Methanococcus maripaludis: one gene and its partners. The main gene of each other region encodes a partner of the protein of the gene in region 2 in a complex. Each region holds a gene or a part of one and is shown on either strand. Other genes may lie near its edges.

The links.
Region 1: the proteins of HNP90_RS05515 (region 2) and mcrC are in contact, whole or in part, in a cryo-EM structure (PDB 9H1L), measured with the Methanococcus maripaludis proteins. Residues at the interface, in WP_011170365.1 of Methanococcus maripaludis: Arg6, Glu8, Gln30, His32, Val33, Met34, Gln35, Tyr39, Leu80, Ser81, Arg82, Leu85, Pro86, His87, Cys90, Asp91, Ser93, Glu94, Arg97, Lys98, Lys102, Pro103, Asn104, Met105, Ile106, Gly107, Ala109, His110, Lys122, Glu123; in WP_011171501.1 of Methanococcus maripaludis: Arg5, Lys6, Glu7, Gln8, Ile9, Val10, Asp11, Cys12, Arg13, Ala14, Val15, Met16, Gly17, Gly19, Glu20, Gly22, Gly23, Leu24, Gln26, Arg27, Gly28, Thr29, Phe30, Ala31, Glu32, Leu34, Asn36, Thr51, Tyr59, Arg62.
Region 3: the proteins of HNP90_RS05515 (region 2) and HNP90_RS07985 are in contact, whole or in part, in a cryo-EM structure (PDB 9H1L), measured with the Methanococcus maripaludis proteins. Residues at the interface, in WP_011170365.1 of Methanococcus maripaludis: Ser79, Ser81, Arg82, His83, His84, Ala112, Gly113, Lys114, Asn115, Ile116, Asn139, Phe140, Glu141, Ser142, Cys143, Gly162, Pro163, Arg178, Arg179, Ala180, Gln181; in WP_104837391.1 of Methanococcus maripaludis: Cys8, Asp10, Ala12, Gly13, Ile16, Tyr17, Arg19, Ile20, Thr23, Cys41, Gln43, Asp44, Pro46, Phe48, Asp134, Asn137, Arg138, Val139, Phe140, Pro141, Glu142, Gly143, Arg145, Glu161, Lys162.

Annotation. Positions count from the first base shown.
Region 1 is NZ_JACDUL010000001.1:354,989-357,928, reverse strand. The notes cover bases 165-2,940. They hold mcrC (methyl-coenzyme M reductase I operon protein C), read right to left. Parts: upstream 1,963-2,940; coding sequence 1,366-1,962; downstream 165-1,365. Other genes in these bases: mcrB (coenzyme-B sulfoethylthiotransferase subunit beta), read right to left, coding at 2,462-2,940; mcrD (methyl-coenzyme M reductase operon protein D), read right to left, coding at 1,971-2,450; mcrG (coenzyme-B sulfoethylthiotransferase subunit gamma), read right to left, coding at 573-1,355; mcrA (coenzyme-B sulfoethylthiotransferase subunit alpha), read right to left, coding at 165-526. Also shown: more of mcrA, read right to left, coding at 1-164.
Region 2 is NZ_JACDUL010000003.1:35,629-38,700, reverse strand. Bases 30-2,937 are described here. They hold HNP90_RS05515 (methanogenesis marker 7 protein), read left to right. Parts: upstream 30-980; coding sequence 981-1,895; downstream 1,896-2,937. Other genes in these bases: HNP90_RS05505 (right-handed parallel beta-helix repeat-containing protein), read left to right, coding at 2,680-2,937; HNP90_RS05510 (hypothetical protein), read left to right, coding at 1,927-2,373; HNP90_RS05520 (CBS domain-containing protein), read left to right, coding at 30-961. In the rest of the region: more of HNP90_RS05520, read left to right, coding at 1-29; more of HNP90_RS05505, read left to right, coding at 2,938-3,072.
Region 3 is NZ_JACDUL010000004.1:82,393-85,500, forward strand. Bases 16-2,959 are described here. They hold HNP90_RS07985 (methanogenesis marker 17 protein), read right to left. Parts: upstream 1,792-2,959; coding sequence 1,240-1,791; downstream 16-1,239. Other genes in these bases: HNP90_RS07975 (radical SAM protein), read left to right, coding at 16-800; HNP90_RS07980 (ACT domain-containing protein), read left to right, coding at 901-1,173; HNP90_RS07990 (MoaD/ThiS family protein), read right to left, coding at 1,868-2,062; ilvC (ketol-acid reductoisomerase), read right to left, coding at 2,120-2,959. In the rest of the region: more of HNP90_RS07975, read left to right, coding at 1-15; more of ilvC, read right to left, coding at 2,960-3,108.

The DNA of each region.
Region 1 (2,940 bases), on a different replicon or contig from region 2:
ATTCATCGTCACCGGTGAAGATTCTAGCATAACAATCCCATGCGAGGGAAGGGTGAACTTCAACCATGTGTTCTTGAACAACCGCACCACCTGCAAGAGCGTGGTTGATTGTGTGCATGTATTCATTGATTGTTTCAGGTGTTACTTCTACACCCAATCTTTTTTCTAAAACTGAGTGAGCAGTGTCCATACCTACAACAACAGTTCTTCTGATATCGTCCCATAACTGTTGGATAGCAGCGTTGTTCATGAAGTGTAAGTCGTCACCTTCACAGTAGTCGTCAGTGTTTGACAATTTGTAAGGCATTAATTTTCTTTGTCCGAGAGGAACACCAATGTCAGGGTTGTAGAGTGGAACACCCTGTCTTTTTTCAGCTAATATTTTTTCATTAGCTTCAACGAATTCTCTTTTCCTAGCGGATTGTTCCCAACCGCCGTAGGTATAGAATTTTGTGTATTTTTCTTTTGGGTCTTCTTCGAATTTTTCCTTTAATGCTTTCAAGAATAATCTTTTTTCAGCTTCCATAAGTTCACCTCAAAGGTTGAAGAGGTTTTTTTAATTTAGAATTTAATTATAATCCTTTGAATATTTCGTTTGTAGGGATGTATCCACCGAGTGTTCTTGCTCTGTGAATTCTTTTTACAACGTCAATAACTTCAGGATCTGCTCTCATTGCAATACCATCTTTTCTGTAGATGGTTGTCATTTCTCTTAATTTTGCTTCAGGGATTGGTTCTCCAACGTCAACAGGTGCGTCGAGTGGTTTTCCTACCTGATCCTTTACGTACATAACGTGTCCGGTTTTTTCGTCAAATACACATCTTTGAAGTGCATCAAACATCATACCGTTTTCGTCCAATCTTAATGAGTGTCCGTGTACAGTTGCACCTCTAACACCTGATGTTGCAGGGTCAAAGAGTTCTGTATCCATGAGTAAGTTTTTGGAGAATTCTTCGAGGTCACTTTCTCTACATTCAACAACTTGTCTTCCTGAGAGTGTACCTGCATCTACTCCTCTTAATCTTGACATGTATGATCTTGATCTGTCGTATGGTTGAGCAGGAGCAAAGTACATGGAGTCAGCAAACTGGATGTATCTAACTCTATGTCCTTCTTTAGCACCGTTTAATGGTTCTACTAAGTCTCTTGCATAGTCTTCAATGAAGTCCATTTCTTCGAGTGGCGGGTGAACTGTTTTGTAGTCTTCACCAGGCTGTCTGTGTCCCATGATTTTTACAACATCTTCATCTGGGATTTCTCTTAATTTTTCCAATTCGTGGTTTGGATTTAAGTGATTTCTTCTGTTTTCAGCAACTTTTGTTGCACCAGGGTAGAACTGAGGCGTATATGCCATAAGATCACCTTTAACCTAAATGTTTTTTTATGCTTTCAATGATTTCATCAATTTTTTTCTGAGGAGCTGATTCTCCTCTAATTACTCCGGCAATGATTTCCACGATCGTACCTTCAGTTTTAGGTTCTAAAGGCATCACGTTTCTCGTTTTTATTCCGATTGCTGCAAAATCTTCCATGTCTACTGGAGCTTGGCAAACAATTATTGTAGGAATATCCACGTATTTTAAGAACAATCTAGCTTTGTAGATTATATGGCTCTTAACATTTCCGAAATGTATTACACATAATTTATGTCTATTAACTTGTTTAGCTTCCTCGGGTTTAAGTCCAAATGTGGAACCTAAACTCCCTTGTGGAGCGTCTGACGGAATTCCCGCTCCTGCATCTAATACGAGAACGCTGGTTTGAATTCCCGCTTCCCTTATTCCATAGGTAATTTCGCATACGGGTTTTGTGATATGCCTTCGTCCCGGAGACATTGCAACAACGACCACGTCATTACGTAGCCCTTCTGCAAATGTTCCCCTTTGGGCAAGTCCTCCACCTTCTCCAAGACCCATAACTGCTCTACAATCAACGATTTGTTCTTTTCTACCTACTGGCATAAAATCACTTATTCGTTTGTTTCGCTTTTTGGGATCAAGGCAACAGTAGAATCGAACTTGCTTCTAGGATCGGTTGCACTCAATAATCTTTTGTCAATATCATTAACAGCAGATTCTCCGTATTTTATGAAATCCGTTACCGTAGGGGTATCCCTTAAGAATTTACCCTTTGTTAACCGGTATCCAAATGGGAAAAGATCCTTACAGATTTCGTCGATTTTTTCAATTTCGCTTTCATCATCCAGTAAAACCCATAACCTTCCAACTTGAAGCATGAGCTCTACAGGAACGCCTCTAACAGTAATTTCCTTTTTTTCAGAGTGATTTACGGGACTTCCCTTAGCTGGACCGTATCCAACTTTTTTAGGGAGTGATTCTCCATGTATAACTACTCTTTGAACTGTGCTCAATGAATAAGCGCTGTTCAGGAATTTTTCGGTAGTTTCCGCTTTTAAGTACCTATGTGGGAAGACTTCTAATTCAATCATTGTTTATTACCTTAAAGTTGGTCTTTAATGCTTAAAGCTCCTTCAATTACATATTTCATTGGTTCTCTGAATTCGTCAAATGCTGAGTATACTGCACCAACTAATCCTGAAGTGTGTTCAGGGGAGAACATCTGTGTACCTGCATCTGCACACATTGCCGCACATACTGGAGGAATTGCGAATCCTTTGGAGTGTCTGGTTACAACGTGGTTACCGTTAAAGATACCAGGTCCACCACCACCGTAGATTGAGTGTGAGAAGAATGAGAATCCTACTGCAGTACCCATTGATCTACCGTAGTCAACACCAGGTAAACCAGTTTCGTACTCTAAAATATCGTTGAAGTATAAAATAACTGAAGCAACGTTTTGTGCTGCTCTTGCTGCACCACAGCTTACTGCAACTGCTGCAACTAAACCTGCTGCTGCATATGCATTCCATTTGTTTACGTCAGCTGGTTTGTACATGTTGAATCCTGAGCCCATTGTTT
Region 2 (3,072 bases):
ATTTAGGAAGCTTTCAACGATAGAAAGGGTATATAATATTGGAATGGAGCACGATTCAATAAATTATGTATTTAAGTACATAACTAACTTTATAAAGGAATCCGAAAGTGATCTTGTAAGGCTTTACGATTTAAAAGTGCTTGACAAGATTGTTGTAAACGACATAATGACAAAAGACCTCGTTACTCTCAATGAGGATGAATCAATCGATGAACTTGGGACACTCATAAAAAAATACAGGCACATGGGATATCCCGTATTAAATTCAAAAAAAGAACTTGTTGGAATTGCCACATTTGAAGATTTAAGAACTAAAAAGTCAGGAATGTCAAAATTAAAAAAATTAAAAATAAAAGACATAATGACCAAAAAGGACGATCTTATCTCAACTTCACCTTATCTTTCAGCTTCAGAAGCTCAAAAAATAATGGTAAAGAATGATATTGGAAGAATCCTTGTTATCGAAGATGGAAAGCTCAAAGGAATCGTTACTAAAGGGGATATTGTAAGAACTTCTGAAATATACAGCCCTGAGCCAAAAATAAACAAATGCAGTCACATAACAAACATCTACTTTTACGGTGACGATCCTAAAAAAGTTGAAGAACTTGCAGACGAGATAATTGTATTGATGGGTGCGAGAGGCTACATTATAAGTGAAAAAGAAGATTTCATCGAAATTTCGGATAGAGAATGGGAACCAATTGCAAAAATAATGAAAAGAAATGGTAAAGTTGACCACATTTCAATAACCACGAAACTTATAAACATTCTCGAATTAAATATTTTAAAAGAAGTACTGAGATTGATTGAAAAACCTAAATTTGAAGAAGTAATCATAACTGACCATATTACGCTCGTAGATGAGAAATCATCGATTCAAAGGATAATTACCGATGTAACCCTGTTTGAAAAGAGCATGAAGACTTTTGGAACTATTACTGTTAGGATTGATTTCTAATCCTTACAAGGTGGAAAAGATGTATGAGATAATCAGATATGAAGGGGGAGTCTACAAAAACAATATTTTGAAGGAATGGATTGAGGACATTGGTGGATTTATAATTCAGGAGCACGTAATGCAGCTCGATGTTTACATGACAATTGCAATTCCGCATAATGAAATCGAAAACTTCAAGGAAGAGGCAAAACAATACAAGGGAAAAATAGTAGAAACTCCTCTTGCAGGAATTGAAATTGCGATTGTTTCTCCAAGTCTTTCAAGACACCACTTACCCCACATTGCATGCGATGTTTCTGAATATGTTAGGAAATTTGGTGCAAAACCAAACATGATCGGGCTTGCACACGGTGCGGGAAAAAGCATCAGCCAGATTCATGAAAAAGAAAAGAGATTGATTCAAGAGCACGACATCGCAATTTACGTAATGGGAAACTTTGAATCCTGCATTCTAGATAAAACCCACCTCTTTAAAATCGACCTTCCACTCGTTGTAACAGGTGGACCTGAAACTCTCGATATCCCGTACACCTATGTTGGAGACCTTGGAAGGCGAGCGCAAAGGCTTAGAAAAGGAGAAGAAATAAGGGCACTGCGACGAATGATTGACGAAGTTACCAAAAAAATAAACGATAAAAGATTGGAACTTTCATACGACCCTCCGATTATTCCGCCAGTAGTTTTAAAAGATGAAATTGAAAAGAAAATCGATGAGGTTCGTGGACTTCTTGCTCCGATGCCAATAGTAACCCAGCTCGATGGTTTGAGGATCAAAATGGACTACGATAGAAACCACGAAGAGATCGAAAATGTTAAAATTGGTAAGTACCTTTTAAAAGACATCGCATACATCACAAGGTCTGAGATGAAAAACTATATACTTATCAAGTTAAAATCGACGTCAGAAGTTAAATCAAACGAACAAAAAGCTTAATTTAGCGATTATCAAGAAAATAGGGGAAAATATGGAAATCGACAGAACAATTGAAAATGAAAACGAAAATGAAAACTCAGAACAGGTAATCGAAGTACCGCTACCTCCAGGACTTCCACAATCCGTTATCGGAAGGCTTGCATGTGTCTGCAACATCGGATACGAAATAAAAAAAGATGAAATGATGGATAGGGAATATCCTGTAATTACTGGAACACAAGAGCAGTTGGATTACGTAAAAGATTACATATTTTTATTTACTGAGTTAAAACTCACATTAAGGGAAATTTCAAGGCTTGCAAGACGATTCAAAACAGATGTTAAACTCTACACCGATGACGACGAATTGCAGTACGTACTCGGATTTGCAGTTCAGGACGTATCTGGAAGGGACAGGTTTGAAATTATTATGGAACGGCCTGAAGGAGAAGGCGAAAAAATAGTAGTTCTCGAAAGGGAATTTTTCGTATACCTCTAAACTGTTTTAAAATTTTTTTAAAGATATAAAATAAACTTTTTCAAGCGGTTTTTTCTTTTAAAAATTGTTCATTTCATCCACCTTAAATTAAAAACAGATTAGATTTTTTGACAAAATTTATTATTTTTAAATAATTTACGATTAAAACCCTTATTTTTTATAAATATGTTATAAAACAATTTATTTTATGGGTAATAACATTATAAACGAATAATTATATTATTAAACTGTTATAATGGTTTTTTAATTAATTTTAAATAGTTTAACAATAATATATCAAAATGTAAACACGGGGGTGAGTTAAAAATGACTAAGATTGGTTATAAACCACTGATAGCATTGGCTCTCGCATTATGTGTGGGAATATCTATTGCAAGTGCTGCAAAAGAAGGGGTTCCTGGAACAAATACGGTGTACATTAATGAAATTCCATATACTATAACCGACTCCGGAAAATATCTGTTAAATATATCAAAATCAGATATTTCTGGAACTGCAATAATAATAAATGCAGATAATGTCATACTTGATGGAAACGGGAATTATCTTGAAGGGGATTCGACAGGTAGCACCAGTTTTGTCGTTGATATGGGGGTATATGTATATCCAAAATCAAGGGTTACAATCCGAGATATGAACATATCAAAATTCGGTAGTGGAATATACCTTGCAAATTCATCAGAATGCACGATATTCAAA
Region 3 (3,108 bases), on a different replicon or contig from region 2:
TGCCAGTTGCGCCAAAATGTAACATCGCATGCAGATTCTGTAAAAGATGTATTGGAAAAGAATCAGTCTGTGAAGATAGACCTGGAGTTTCACACCACATTATGAAACCAGCAGAGGTAGAAAACTACCTAAACGGATTATTGGAAGAAAGTCCAAACATTAAAGTTGCAGGAATTGCTGGACCAGGAGACAGTTTATTCAATGAAGAAACTTTCGAAACTTTGGCAATAATACAGGAAAAATTCCCAGATTTAGTCAGATGTCTTTCAACAAACGGGCTTTTACTTCCAAAATATGCTGAAAGATTGGCAGACCTTGGGGTAAAAACAGTAACAGTAACTGTAAATGCGGTAGATCCAAAAATTCAGGCACAAATTGTTGACTGGGTATACTACGAAGGAAAAGTTTACCGTGGAGAAGAAGGTGCTGAAATACTGATCAAAAACCAGATTGAAGGAGTTAAAAAACTAGCAGAATTGGGCGTTGCAGTTAAAATTAACACGGTATTGATTCCTGAAATAAACATGGATCATATTGTGGAAATTGCAAAAACTTTCGAAAAAGATGCGTTCATTCACAACGTAATTCCTTTAATTCCAATGTACAAAATGGAAAACTTGAGAAAACCAACCTGCGATGAAATAAGCGGTGTAAGGGATAGTGCAGAAGAATACCTCCACCAATTCAGAGCATGCCAACAGTGCAGGGCTGATGCCGTAGGGCTTGTAACCGAGCACAAAACTATTGGAGAAAAAGGTAAGGAGTTAAATATTTACGACTTAAAACACTTCTCACACTAAACTTCTTTTTTTAAATTCTATTTTTTAACCACAAGGTATAAATGATACTTTTTAAAGATAAAGGCTAAGATAAGAAACATGATTTTTAAAGGTGTTATTTATGGAAAATGTAGTAATTACCGTCGTTGGTGTTGATAAACCCGGTATCGTTGCAGCAGTTACAAAAGTTCTCGCAGAAAACAGTGCAAATATCGTAGATATCAGGCAGACAATCATGGAAGACTTGTTCACAATGATTATGCTTGTAGATATCTCCAAAATAAGTTCAGACTTTTCAGAATTAAATGCGGCTCTTGATAAACTTGGATCAGAAATCGGAGTTAAAATAAATGTGCAACACGAAAACATATTTAAATACATGCACAGAATTTAATTTTTTAAAAAATACTTTTTTTAAACTTTAAACTAAAAATTAAAAAAGAATTAATATTTGAAGTAATTATTTGAAGTTTTTGAGTTCTTCCTGAAGTTTTATTGCCTCATTCATCCATTCTTCTTCGATTGGCTTTTCTGATGCAACCATAACTACAGTTTTATCCCGAATTGTTTTTCTAACCCTCATTCCTTCAGGAAAAACACGGTTCATAAAATCAAGGACTCTATCGACAAAATCATCCTTTGCATCGTGAATTACCATGTTTAAATCAACCTCAGAATCCGTAACAATCTCAAATCTTGAAGGCTGGTCCATAACATTTATTTTTGATAAAAGTTCAGTTGCGTAAGTTTCATCGTCAATTATTAATTTAGTTATTTTTTTTCCGTTCGATTCCTTTGCTTCATCTATTGTTGCAATATCCCTCAATCTTATCAATTTTGAAGTTGATTTTGGCAGAATTCCAATTATAAAATATGGAACATCTTGCTTACAGATCATTTTTGTCTTTATGATAGATTTTCCCAAAACGAGGTCTTCGAGAGATGTTTGAATAATTCTTTCGTAAATTGCTTTTCCAGCTTCGTCATTGCATTCGACATCGATATAAGCCATATTACCCCTGAATCTTAAAAATGGATGATTATTTTCTTAAAGTAATATATTGCAAAAATAGTATATAAATAAAGTCTTAGCCACCAGATACAATTGGAACCAGTCTTAAAGTATCGTTTTCAGAAAGAGTATCTGTTTCAGAAAGAATTTCGCCATTTCTAACAACAAGATTGTCTTTTATTTTCATTTTTTCGATGAAATCTCTTAACTTTGCATTTTCTGGCAGTTCAATTTCGGACATTTCTCCTGCATTCTTTATAAAAATTTTCAAAAGAACCACCTGAATTTTAAAATAATAAAAAATAGTTAAAAATGAAAAATAAATAAATTATTCTTCTTTTTCAAGACCGCACATTTTTCTTAATTTTGCACCGACTTCTTCGATTTGTAATTCTCCTTCGAGTCTTCTCATTGCTTTTAAATGTGCGTGGTTTACTTGTTTTTCAAGAACGAATTCTTTTGTGAATCTTCCGTCTTGGATTTCTTTTAAGATTTCTTTCATTGCAGCTTTTGAATCAGCAGTTACAATTCTGCTTCTTCTTGTAAGTCCACCGTATTCTGCAGTGTTACTTACGTCGTTCCACATGTTTTTGAATCCTTTTTGGTAGATTAAGTCAACGATTAATTTCAATTCGTGGCATGTTTCAAAGTATGCCATTTCTGGTGCGTATCCTGCTTCTACGAGTGTTTCAAATCCTGCTTTGATTAATTCGGTAACTCCACCGCATAAAACAGCTTGTTCACCGAAAAGGTCAGTTTCTGTTTCTTCTTTAAATGTTGTCTGGATAACTCCAGCTCTTGATAAACCGATTCCTTTTGCCATTGCTGAAACAATGTCAAATGCGTTGTTTGTTGCATCTATTTCGATACAGATTAAACCTGGAACACCGAAACCTTCTTCGTATGTTCTTCTAACCATTTTTCCAGGTGATTTTGGAGCAACTAAAACCACGTTAACTCCTTTTGGTGGAACAATGAATCCATAGTGGATGTTAAAACCATGTGAGAAACTGAGTGTTTTTCCTTCTTTGAGGTATGGTTTTATTTGAGCATCGTAAACTTCTGCCTGTAATTCGTCAGGGATTAAGATGTGGATGATGTCAGCTTTTTCAGCAGCTTCTTCGATAGTCATTACATTGTGACCGTCTGCTTTAGCGTTTTCCCACGAAGCTCCATTTTTCCTTAAACCAACAACAACGTTTAATCCACTGTCTTTCATGTTTAAGGACTGTGCTCTTCCTTGACTTCCGTAACCGATTACTGCAATTGTTTTTTCTTTTAAAGCATCTAATTTAAAATCTGAGTCATAGAATACCT